DNA from 4 places in the Pseudoalteromonas sp. KS88 genome. Region 3 is predicted to be linked to each of the others. Evidence: predicted binding sites of a transcription regulator. Region 3 holds the regulator's gene; each other region holds the start of a gene.
The links. The regulator ArgR, encoded in region 3, controls arginine synthesis, uptake and breakdown. The targets are predictions, from matches to a motif close to ANTGAATANNTATTCANT.
Positions count from the first base shown of each region.

Region 1: a site for ArgR is predicted at 1,370-1,387, ahead of argC (N-acetyl-gamma-glutamyl-phosphate reductase). Genes of this name have one in related genera too.
Region 2: a site for ArgR is predicted at 1,300-1,317, ahead of gltB (glutamate synthase large subunit). Genes of this name have one in related genera too.
Region 4: a site for ArgR is predicted at 1,231-1,248, ahead of C7Y70_RS02220 (OadG family transporter subunit). Genes of this name have one in related genera too.

Region 1 covers NZ_PYHV01000031.1:45,429-48,635, reverse strand. Annotated here, with positions in the region: gene argB (acetylglutamate kinase) at 1-222, opposite strand, end outside; gene argC (N-acetyl-gamma-glutamyl-phosphate reductase) at 231-1,235, opposite strand; gene argE (acetylornithine deacetylase) at 1,444-2,595, shown strand; gene panP (pyridoxal-dependent aspartate 1-decarboxylase PanP) at 2,635-3,207, opposite strand, start outside.
Region 2 covers NZ_PYHV01000027.1:22,160-25,366, reverse strand. Annotated here, with positions in the region: gene C7Y70_RS17100 (HlyD family efflux transporter periplasmic adaptor subunit) at 1-645, opposite strand, end outside; gene gltB (glutamate synthase large subunit) at 1,421-3,207, shown strand, end outside.
Region 3 covers NZ_PYHV01000009.1:105,169-108,375, reverse strand. Annotated here, with positions in the region: gene C7Y70_RS06210 (ABC transporter ATP-binding protein) at 1-418, shown strand, start outside; gene C7Y70_RS06205 (Dyp-type peroxidase) at 465-1,364, shown strand; gene argR (transcriptional regulator ArgR) at 1,387-1,854, opposite strand; gene mdh (malate dehydrogenase) at 2,105-3,040, shown strand; gene ispB (octaprenyl diphosphate synthase) at 3,126-3,207, opposite strand, start outside.
Region 4 covers NZ_PYHV01000004.1:217,248-220,454, reverse strand. Annotated here, with positions in the region: gene oadA (sodium-extruding oxaloacetate decarboxylase subunit alpha) at 1-913, opposite strand, end outside; gene C7Y70_RS02220 (OadG family transporter subunit) at 924-1,169, opposite strand; gene C7Y70_RS02215 (DUF1328 family protein) at 1,689-1,859, shown strand; gene C7Y70_RS02210 (hypothetical protein) at 1,909-2,100, shown strand; gene pdxJ (pyridoxine 5'-phosphate synthase) at 2,154-2,885, opposite strand; gene recO (DNA repair protein RecO) at 2,902-3,207, opposite strand, start outside.

The DNA.
Region 1 (3,207 bases), on a different contig from region 3:
ACCAACAATATAAGGCATCTGTTCTTTTGGACTAATACGTAAACCTTGGTGCTTGGCTGTTGCAAAGCCAGCATCTTTTAACCAACTATCAACAAGTGCACCACCGCCATGAACAATCACAAATTGCGATTGCGTCTGAGATGCTAAAGCTTCAAATAATGCTTTTGCTGCATCTTCAGTATTTAGTACTGCGCCACCTAATTTAATAACCCATGTCTGCATTACTAAAACTACCCTTTTAAACCTGTGCTGTGGGGCAAGCCCATAGCTAAATTAATACATTGCAATGCTTGGCCAGCCGCGCCCTTTAATAAATTATCTATCGCCGCCATAACAATTAACTGGCTACCTTGTTGCTGCCATGCAATATCTACATATGGCTGCTTAGCAACCCCTTTAATAGAAGGTATTTTGCTGCCCAACAAACGAATTAACGGCTCATCTGCCAATACCTGATAAGCATGTGTAACTTGTTCAGGTGTTACGTCTGCTTTTAACTGTACATAAATAGTTTCAAGGATACCGCGAGGGAAATTACCTAAATGCGGCGTGAATAAAACCTTATGGCCCAAATGCTGTTCAATCTCAGGGCTGTGCCTATGGTTGAATAAACCATACGGTGCCAATGACACTTCGCAAAAATGAGTGGCAATACTGGCTTTACGCCCAGCACCTGTTACTCCTGATACAGCATTGATTATGATTGGTTGATCAGCTAATAAATCCGCTTGTTGTAATGGCTTTAATGCGTTGAGTGCTGCGGTTGGGTAACAGCCTGCAACCGCTACTAACTGGGCCTCTTTAATGGCTTCGCTATTCCATTCAGCTAAACCATATGCAGCTTGTGCTAATAAGTCAGTGTGCTGATGCTCAAAACCATAATAAGTTTGGTAATCTTCGTTGCTGCTTAAACGGTAACCGCCAGATAAATCGAACACCTTTTTGCCCATAGCTAAAAAGCGTGGCGCTAAATCGACACTTACTTTGTGATCTGTACATAAACAAACAAAATCAGCATTACTATTAATCTCGTTAAAGGCGGCTTCGCTTAGCGGTAATAAAGGGGTATCTAATAAACCTAAATGCTCTGGATATAAATCACTTAACAATTTGCCTTTATCTAAACTTTGTTCAGACACATAACAACCGGTTAAGGTTAACTGGGAATGCTTTACTACTAAGCTGACTAACTCAGCACCGCTATAACCACTCGCGCCAATAATTACTAAGTTCATTCTTTACTCTTTCTAGTGATAATTAGGTATGCATATAGATTTTAAGTGCGTTGCAGGGCACTATTTTGAGGAATGAGATTTCGTTATCGTCGTATATTAGTCATGGCTCTACTTTGATATATTTATGCTTAAAAAGTGAATTGATATTCATCATAAATACTTTTATATTGTTATGCAATTAGAATGAATAATTATTTTGGAATTTTTTATGTCACTCCCTTCTTTTATGTCTATGTATCAGCAATTAATTGCTGCGCCTTCAATTAGTTCAATGGATGAGTCTTTGTCTATGAGTAATAAGGGGGTTATCGATTTACTTGCTAATTGGTGTAAAGAGCTCGGATTTGAGTGTGAAATAACTGAGCTTTCAGGTCCTAAAGGTCGTTTCAACTTATTAGCAAAGCGCGGCAAAGGCGATGGCGGTTTAATGCTTGCTGGTCATACTGATACCGTGCCATTTGATGACAGCAGGTGGAGCGTTGATCCATTTAAATTAAACGAGTCAGATAATAAACTTTACGGCTTAGGCAGTATTGATATGAAAGGTTTTTTCGCTTTTATTTTGCAAGCGATAAGTGAGCTTGATGAGAGCAAACAATCGCAACCGATTTTAATTTTAGCCACTGCCGATGAAGAAACTACCATGGCGGGCGCCCAGCAAGTTTGTAAGCATTCAAATTTAAAACCTGCACGCTGTATAATCGGTGAGCCTACCGACATGACGCCTGTATTTACGCATAAAGGGCATATGAGTACAGCAATTAGAGTCGTCGGTCGTTCAGGCCATAGCTCTGATCCTGAGCGTGGTTTGAATGCCATTGAAGTTATGCATCAAGTTACCTCAAGGCTACTAGTGCTAAAGCAAGAATTAAAGAATAAATATTCAGTTGAGCATTTTGTTATACCCTACCCTACTCTTAACCTTGGGCACATACATGGTGGTGACAACGCAAATCGTATTTGTGGTTGCTGTGAAATGCACATTGATATGCGCCCATTACCAGGTTTAAGTGTACAAGAATTACAAGCGATGCTGTTAAATATAGCTGCAGATATTAATAACCAATACCCTGATGCGGTGAGCGTGATTGATATGCATGAACCCATCCCTGCTTTTACAGGCAGTACTGATTCTGCACTCGTTAAACTGGCCGAAAAAGTATCTGGCGAGCGAGCTGTGGCTGTAAATTACTGTACTGAAGCGCCGTTTATTCAACAGCTTGGCTGTGAAACTATCGTAATGGGGCCAGGCTCTATTAATCAAGCCCACCAGCCGGATGAGTTTTTAGCAATGGAGAAAATTAAACCTTCGCAAAAAATTATCAGTGAGATGATCAGAGCCAGTTGTTTTCATTCATAACGCTATGCTGGCGCGCCTTTGGCTAGCGCCAGCACTAAATTAATCCATGTACTTAGATAAAAACTTTTTAAAGACAGGATCTGTTTTAGCGAGCTCTTTTTGCTCAGCTAAAATTTCTTTTAAAATAGCTTCGGATGTAAGTGGGTTCGCAAGTACAACCCGAAAAACCACAGTTGGTTGATGATCATACTTTGCTGGTGTTAAACGTGTACGCGATACAAAAGATCGACCCGCTTCACGTTGGCGCTTTTGCATACTGGCTGTAAATCGATTTAATGACGCAAATATCTCTAATCGAGTTTGTTCATCTGCATTTGTGATCTTTTGCTGAATTTGCTTCGGCACATAGCGATAGGTCAGCAAACATAACTCTGGCTCAGAGATTAACTCGAAATCCTCATCTTCACTAACAAGTGAAGCAAAGTAACGCGCTTTTTCAATCCCTTTATCGATCAGTATTTCATAACCTTTACGGCCTATTACACGTAAGCAAGCATGCACTAACATCGCCATACCAGGGCGACTACCTTCAAGTGTATGACTACCTAAATCTTTTGAGCCTTTACGTAAAATGTACTCTGCATGATGCTCTATCGCATCAGTAGCTGCAGG
Region 2 (3,207 bases), on a different contig from region 3:
GGCTTGAAGTTCAAACGCCAATGTATCCTTAGCTAACGCTACCTCTTGTTGGGCATGTTTGTATGAAAGCTTTGCGCGAGCTAAATCATCGACTGCTTTTTCTAGATCAATTTGGCTAATTAAATTTTTAGAAATTGATAGTTTGGCGCGGCGATTTTCCCTATCCGCAGCATTGAGTTCAACTTGAGCGAGGTCGAGAGCTTTAGTTAAACTAAGTTTTTGTCTGCGCGCTTCAAGGTGTTTGCGTTTAAGCTCACCGTCTAGGCGCGCTAATACAGATTGTTGTTGCTTTAATTCGTTCGTGAGTTCAGGGCTTTCAACAATAGCAATAATCGCTCCCTTATTAACGTTATCGCCTGCTTTTACTCGTAAATCCACATAGCCTCGCTCTGGGCTGTAAATTTTTGGTGCATTTGCAGCGACGATTTTGCCACTGGCAGAAACATCCCTAATTAATGTAGTCCGGGTTACGTGGGCAATCTGCAATGTATCTCTATCAACAGAAAAAGCCCCTTTCTCAGTGCCCATAAATGCCTGAGCACACAATGCAACAAGCGACATGATTGCTGCCCCAATAATGAGCGGTTTCATATAGTTTTTAGTTCGGACAACAGAAGTGTCCTGTGCGCTAGTGTCTTTTATCATGAGACTTCCTTTATTTTTTATATTTATTCTTCGAGGTAGGTAATCATTAAGCTCACGGCAAGCATGGTAATTGGCGAGACTAAAAACAAACTGAGAATAAACATAATGGTGTCCTATTAATATCTTAGTTTTATGTATTCGATTACTGTGCCAAGTTTCAAGTTATTGATTTATTGTATTAAATGTTTTTACTTGCCCTTTTTAATGTGTCCGCGGACAGCAAATGTGTCCGCAGCGGACACTTTTTTGAGCATTCCCTTAAGGTCAATTTCATAGTGCTTTTATGTGAGGGAAGGTAAATAGCCGGATTATCACAAAGCGGTATTTATGCATTTATGTGTTTTTTATGCAGCTCAACAGAGTTATGCCTTGAGTCAATTTGTAAAAGTGCATCTTAATTACGCCATTTATAATAAGTAAAAATTCGACACCCAATGGAAAAAAACGATGGACATCACTCAAACTCGATAGTGAATATTTATGCATTTTATGGCGCCTTTACGTTTACGTAAACTGTGATTTTAGAAGTGTCGTTTTTTACAAGTTGTTAAATTTGACACCAGTGTCATAAAAAAATAATGGGTATTTATTGGCTAAATGTTAAAAATTGGCACGAAATAAAAAGATTGTACTTGCGTGAGAAATATTCAAGAATATGAATATGTATTCATAATGCTATTGACTCTATGTACAATTGGCGATAGTTTTGACCGTCTGCTAGCAAACCGTCGAGAAGATCTTTAATAGCTAGCTGTTGTAGCAAGGGGAGGGGTCTATGTTATACGACTCAAAATTAGAAAAAGATAATTGTGGCTTTGGCTTAATAGCCCAGGTTAATGGTCAGGCTAGTCATCGCTTAATAAGAACAGCGATCACAGGCCTTGACCGTATGGAACACCGTGGTGGTATTTCTGCCGATGGTAAAACAGGCGATGGTTGTGGTTTATTGTTACAAAAACCAGACAGCTTTTTTCGCGCAATCGCCAGTGAGCAAAATTGGCATTTAGGTAAAAATTATGCAGTTGGCATGATTTTCTTAAACGCAGATCCAGTACTTGCACAAACTGCCAAAGATGTATTGAGTGAAGAACTCGAAAAAGAAACGCTTAATATTCAGGGTTGGCGTGTTGTGCCGACAGATGCATCGTGCTTGGGCCCTATTGCCAAAAAACAACTACCAAATTTTGAACAAATTTTTGTAAGTGCGCCTGAGGGTTGGCGTCCGAAAGATTTAGAGCGCCGCTTATACGTAGCACGTCGTCGTGCCGAGAAACGTTTAAGCGACGATGAAGGTTTTTACATAGCGAGCTTGTCTGGGTTAGTGACCATCTACAAAGGCTTAATGATGCCGGTAGATTTACCTAACTTTTATTTAGATTTAGCTGATATTCGTATGACCAGTGCGATATGTGTTTTTCATCAACGCTTTTCAACAAACACACAGCCACGCTGGCCACTTGCTCAACCATTTCGTTATTTAGCGCACAATGGTGAGATCAATACGATTCAAGGTAACCGTCAGTGGGCGCGTGCGCGTTCGTACAAGTTCGCCTCGCCACTTATTCCTGACTTACAAACAGCAGCACCCTTTGTTAATGAAACAGGCTCAGATTCATCAAGTTTAGATAATATGCTTGAGCTATTTTTAGCGGGTGGCATGGATTTATTCCGTGCTATGCGTATGCTTGTGCCACCTGCATGGCAGAAAAACCGTGCAATGGATGATGACTTACGTGCGTTTTATGACTTTAACTCAATGCATATGGAACCGTGGGATGGCCCAGCGGGTATCGTTATGTCTGATGGTCGCTTTGCGGCCTGTAATCTAGACCGTAACGGCCTTCGTCCTGCGCGCTATGTGATCACACAAGATGGCTTTATTACCCTTGCCTCTGAAGTGGGTATTTGGGATTATACCGCTGATGAAGTCGTTGAAAAAGGCCGTGTTGGTCCGGGTGAACTGTTAGTTATTGACACACATTTAGGCAAAATTTGGCACTCTGATGAAATCGATCAAGATTTAAAAGCGCGCCACCCCTATAAAGCATGGCTGCAAGAGAATGTGAAACGATTAACACCGTTCGAGCAGTTATCAGAGCAAGATGCAGGTAATCGTTCATTTGACGATCACACCTTACTTAAATACCAAAAAATGTTTGGCTTTACTAACGAAGAGCTCGACAGTGTTATTCGTGTAATGGGTGAAATTGGCCAAGAAGCAACGGGCTCGATGGGCGATGATACGCCATTTGCCGTGCTATCTGAAGGTAACCGTTCGTTGTTTGATTACTTCCGCCAAAAGTTTGCGCAGGTAACTAATCCGCCGATCGACCCTCTCCGTGAAAATCACGTTATGTCACTGGCTACTTGTATTGGAAGTGAGCAAAACGTGTTTAACGAAACCACAGGCCACGCTAAACGCTTGCAGTTTGATACACCGATTTTGATGTACGCTGACATGCAGCAGTTACTAAGTGCCGACCAAGCGCATTACAGCTACTGTAAAATTGACATTACTTATAGTAAAGAAGAAGGCTTAGCTAATGCGGTCACCCGTATTTG
Region 3 (3,207 bases):
GCACGAAGGTAAAATTGCGCAACAGGGCCCGCCAGAGCAGCTTTTTAGTATGCCAAACTCAAAGGTAGTTGCGGAGTTTCTTGGTCAGGGCATATACTTAGATGCGAAAGCAATTTCAGCTACAGAGTATTCAACCTGTTATGGGCAGGTTAAATCCTTGCAAGCACATAACCATAAACTGGATGAAGGGCAACTATATATTCGCCCACATCATTTAGTTTTATCTGCTGTCTCACAATCTGATAGCCATTCAGTGACCATACTAAGTCAGCGCTTCATTGGCTCTTCAAATGTATTTAAGGTGGCATTATGTGGTCAAGAGATAGAAGTTGCTGCCGAGCTAAGCCAGCCATTTAATGTAAATGAGCAGGTAACAATAAAAATAAAACCACACACGGTAAATTTTTTCGCTGATTAGTTATTAAAGTGTAATGCTGTGTACAACCGAGAGTTAAGGAACCACCATGGCGCAAGCGCAATCAGGGATTTGTGCTGAAGCAAACTTACACGGTTTGCATTTATTTTTTAATGTATTTGATGGTCATGACGAGTCACTACGTAAAAAGCTAAAGCGTGTTAGCATTATTCAAGATGAGTTTTCAGATCAGTTTTCAGAGTCAATGCTCTCAAGCTTTGTAGCTGTAGGCGCGCAATACTGGCCCCACATACTCCCTGAGTTTATTCCTAGTCAATTACAAAGCTTCCCTAATATTACTCACAATGATCATGTTATGGCAGCGCAGCCATTTGATCTGTTTGTTCAGATCCGCTCAGACAGAGAGGATGTAAATCACTTATTTGCGTTACAGATTCTAAAGTTATTTTCACCCGATGTTGAGTTAGTTGAGCAAGTTCGTAATTTTAGATTTTTAGATGGCCGTGATTTTAATGGTTTTATACTCGGTGGTGACACACCCCATGGAAGGCAAAAGCGGGCCACTGCATTAGTTGATAAAACAAATCACTTTGAAGATCAGGGAAGCTACATACATGTGCAACGATATAAGCATGATTTAACTGTTTGGCAGCATTTATCATTACATGAACAAGAGCAAATAATGGGGCGGACCCGCCTCGATAATACGCCATTGAACCCAGAGGTTCAAACTAGCCATGCTGTACGAACAGAGCTCAAAGATGAACAAGGGCATCCATTATTGCTTAATCAAAGTATGCCATATGGGGATGTTTACGAGCAGGGAGTGTTAGCAATACACTGTGCTGCAAAGGGAAGTGTATTTGAGAAAGTGCTGCAAAGTCGTTTGGGGCAAGGGGAATGTTATGACCACTGGCTTGATTTTACCCAAGCGGACATGGGATCCGCATTTTTTGCCCCATCGATTAATTTTTTAAAGCAGTTATAACTTAACCTGAAGTTTGGGTTAGTTATACAGTATCAAATAAGATTCGCACGCGTTCCAATGTTACGTCAATTTCAGATATTTTGGCTGGTGCTATAAAGATGGTGTCGTCACCTGCAATCGTTCCTAACACGCCATCAGCTTTACCTAATGAGTCTAATAAGCGGGCAATTAATTGCGCAGCACCTGGGCTTGTACGAATGATAATCATCATTTCATTATGCATGATATCAATGACTAATTGACGAAGTGGACTTTTTGCTGTCGGCACGCCCATCTCAGCTGGTAAGCAATAAACCATCTCTTGTTTAGCGTTACGAGTTCGTACGGCGCCAAATTTACTTAACATGCGTGACACTTTACTTTGGCTTATGTTATCAAAACCTTGGTCTTTTAATGCGTCAACAATTTCACCTTGGGACCCAAAATTTTCTTCTTTTAAAAGTGATTTAAAAGCTTTAACTAGCGCTTCTTGTTTATCTTGTGGTTGCATGTTGTTGTCTGCTTTGTTATTTGATGCTCTAAATTCTACACAAAAATGCATACTTATGCAGTAGTTGTTTTTATTACTGAATAAAAGGCATAAATAGCTGCTTGAGATTGATTTATTATCCCTTGCTCAAGTTATTTACAACTATGGTCGAAATTATATGCAAAATAAGCAGGATAAATTTGTCTTTAGGCGTTAATTTCTTTATCTTAGTGCCACAAATATTTTCTACCTTAAATTACGGAGAATTCCAATGAAAGTTGCTGTATTAGGTGCTGCAGGCGGTATCGGTCAAGCGTTGTCTTTATTACTAAAAACAGGTTTACCAGCAGGTTCTGAGTTATCACTTTATGATGTTGCCCCAGTTGTTCCTGGTGTTGCTGTTGACCTTTCTCACATCCCGACTGATGTTAAAGTAGCTGGTTTTGGTGCTGATGCGCTAGACCAAGCATTAACTGGTTGTGACATTGTACTTATTCCAGCTGGTATGCCACGTAAGCCAGGTATGGACCGTGCTGATTTATTCAACGTAAATGCTGGTATCATTAAAACATTAGCCGAAGGCATTGTTGCTAACTGTCCTAAAGCATTAGTAGGCATTATCACTAACCCAGTAAATGGTACAGTGCCAATTGTTGCTGAAGTATTCAAAAAAGCGGGTACTTACGATGCTAACCGTGTTTTCGGTATTACAACACTTGACGTAATTCGTTCAGAAGCATTCATTGCTGAGCTTAAAGGTGTTGATGTTGCTTCAGTTAAAGTACCTGTTATTGGTGGTCACTCAGGCACAACAATTCTTCCATTACTTTCTCAAGTTGAAGGTGTTACTTTCACTGATGAAGAAGTTGCGGCACTGACTCCACGTATCCAAAATGCGGGTACTGAAGTAGTAAATGCTAAAGCGGGTGGTGGCTCAGCTACATTATCAATGGGTGCAGCAGCAGCACGTTTTTGTATGTCTTTAGTAAAAGGCCTACAAGGTGAAGACGTGGTAGATTATGCATACGTAGCTGTTGAAGATGGTGATGCAGAATACTTTGCTCACCCAGTACGTTTAGGTAAAAATGGCGTAGAAGAAATCCTTTCTTACGGTGAGCTAAGTGCGTTTGAGCAACAAGCTAAAAACGACATGTTAGACACACTGAAAAAAGACATTCAAGAAGGTGTTGATTTCATCAACGCATAATCTTGCCATTATCGCCAAGCAGTTGGCGATAATAAAAAAGCCTGCAATTGCAGGCTTTTTTATGCTCGAAATCAAATCGTTAATTTTAGTGACTACGATCAACAGCAATACGGGCTAGGCTAACTAAGGCTTCTTTGTAAGGCGAATCAGCTAACACAGATAAACAA
Region 4 (3,207 bases), on a different contig from region 3:
CCATATTAGTCAACATACCGCCTGGCACTTGCGCTAATAAAATTCTACCATCCACCCCTTTTAAGCTACCTTCAAATGCCGCATACTTTTTACGAACATCACGGAAATAGGCAGCAATCTCTTCAAGCTGATTGAGATCCAAGTCGGTGTCGCGTTCAGTTCCTTCAACAATTGAAACAATCGTTTCAGTTGCACTGTGACCGTAAGTCATACTCATAGATGAAATAGCGGTATCAAGCATATCAATGCCTGCATCAATTGCTTTTTGATAAGTCGCGGTGCTTAAGCCTGTAGTTGCATGACATTGCATTGCGATAGGAATTGAAACCGTCTCTTTTAACCCTTTGATCAACTGCTCACAGTCATAAGGTTTAAGTAGACCAGCCATATCCTTAATACAAATTGAGTGACAACCTAAATCTTCTAGCTGCTTAGCTAAGGTTAGCCACATATCAAGTGTATGCACTGGGCTAACTGTATATGAAATAGTACCTTGTGCGTGTGCACCTACTTTTATAGCAGCTTTAATCGCCGTTTCAAGGTTGCGTACATCATTCATCGCATCAAAAATACGGAATACATCAACCCCATTTTTGTGGGCGCGCTCAACAAACTTTTCGACTACATCATCAGCGTAATGACGATACCCTAAAAGGTTTTGACCACGCAGCAGCATTTGCTGCTTAGTATTTGGCATGGCTTTTTTAAGTGCTCTGATACGCTCCCATGGATCTTCGCCTAAATAACGAATGCAAGAATCAAATGTAGCCCCGCCCCAAGATTCTATAGACCAATAACCCGCGTTATCTAATTTTTCAGCAATAGGCAGCATGTCATCTAATCGCATGCGTGTTGCTAGCAAAGACTGATGTGCATCTCTGAGTACCAACTCAGTAAGTTTTAATTTAGCCATAGAACACCCCTTATTGTTTTTGATTATTTTTGTATTGAGCAATCGCGGCACTGATTGCAGCGATATGGCCACTAGGCACACCTTGAGCTTTAAGCGATGGAGTGCGAGCAGCTTCAGCCACAGGCTCTTCAAACCGGCTCATTAACTTAGACATAAGCGTAATTGCTGAGATTAGCAATGATAAAAAAATGAAAACCCCCACCATGCCAGTAACCATTAAATTTGCAGCTGTTGCAAGTGATTGACCAATATCCATGCAGACTCCCTTAATACAAAATTTGAACCCATTTATCACAAATGGATAATAAACCAGTTTATATAAATAAATATTCAACAATCATAACAAAGATATCAACCCTATCCAACCTTTGTAAATTGGTAAAACCAATTAATATTAAAATAACATAACCACACTTAAGTTAACACTCTCTATATTGGTACTATTTGACGTTATATAGATTACAAAAATAGTGAATATAGCTAAAAGTTATGCTCCAGCTTAACCAACATGACTGTTTTTAATTTCAAGCTCGTAAAACTAACTGGTTTAAGAGTCAAATAAAAATAAAGTTAAATTGGTCTTACCAAAAAGAAAGTGTTTAATTAAAGAATATACAACAGCAAGCATAAGTTACACGTAACAAAGTAAATATTACTTACAAACTTTTCAGCCGCTCTCCAATACAATTTAAACCTTTGAAAAATAACAGTTAAATTTATGGCACGTTACTCGCTTAATCTAGTTTGTACAAATTAACAAACCAAGGAGACGACAATGTTACGCTGGACAATTACATTTTTAGTTATTGCACTTATTGCTGCAGTGTTAGGTTTTGGTGGTATCGCAGGTGCCGCAGCAGGAATTGCCAAAATTATATTTTTTATCTTTTTAGTATTATTAGTTATTTCGCTAGTTTCAGGTGCGCTACGAGGCAAAACACCTTAGTCGAAACACATACATACTAATTTATTTATTATTTACAAGGAATTACATTATGAAATCAACAACAGTAAAAACTGCCGTTATCGCACTATTTGCAAGTTTCTTTATTATGGGTTGTGAAGACAACCACGCTGAAGAAGCCGGTGAACGCATTGATGAAGCTGTAACAGACGTTCAAAACAAAGTAGAAGATGCATGTGAAGAAGTTAAAGAAGGCGTAAACGCCGAAGAAACTAACTGCTAATCCAAGCATAATATAAAAAACGACTCATTAGAGTCGTTTTTTATTGGTTAAGTTTATGCTCTTGCTTCCAACATTAAGCGTTTCATATCGCGAACGGCTTTATCGAGGCCATCAATGGCTGCACGGGCGATAATCGCATGGCCAATATTTAGTTCATAAATATCTTTCATTGCAGCAATAGGTTTAACGTTGTGGTAGTGCAAACCATGTCCTGCGTTTACCGTCATACCTAAACTAGCCGCATATTCAACACCCTGGCGAATGTGCTCAAGTTCTTTATTCATATCAATATCATTTTCAGCATCTGCGTATGCACCTGTATGGATTTCAACAAACGGAGCATTACATGCTTTAGCAGCATCGAGTTGTGCTTTATCAGCATCTATGAATAGTGATACTTTTATCCCCGCAGCAGTCAATTTTGCTGTAGCTGCTTTAATTTTTTCAAGGTTACCTACAACATCTAAGCCGCCTTCAGTTGTTAGCTCTTCACGCTTTTCTGGTACTAGGCATACATACTCAGGCTTAACATCTAATGCGATATCGAGCATTTCATCTGTCACGGCAATCTCTAAATTCATGCGTGTTTGAATGGTTTTAGCCATAACATAAACATCGCGGTCTTGAATATGACGACGATCTTCACGCAAATGAATTGTAATACCATCAGCGCCAGCATGTTCAGCTACACTGGCTGCATGAGCCGGATCAGGATAATTTGTTCCGCGTGCTTGACGTAAGGTTGCGATATGATCAACGTTTATACCTAACAGAATGTCTTTCATTTTTTACCTATATTAATTATTTAATAAAAAGCTCGCGGCTTTTTAATGGTTTTTTCCCAAGTAATGGCTTCATTAAATGACGACTTAATTGTTTCGCCATATATAGCACATCAGGTGCACTAAAGTCATGATCTGCAATTGCATTTAGTTGTGCACCAGTAAATCCACTGCCTTTTAAATCCTGAATCACAAAGCCATATTCAGCAAAGTAACTATACGTGTGCGCCGCATCAATTGGATCGCCCGCCGCATCAAACGTAAAATCAACACCATAACCGAGCAACTCTAGTAACTGAAACTCATAAGAGCGCAACACGGCTTG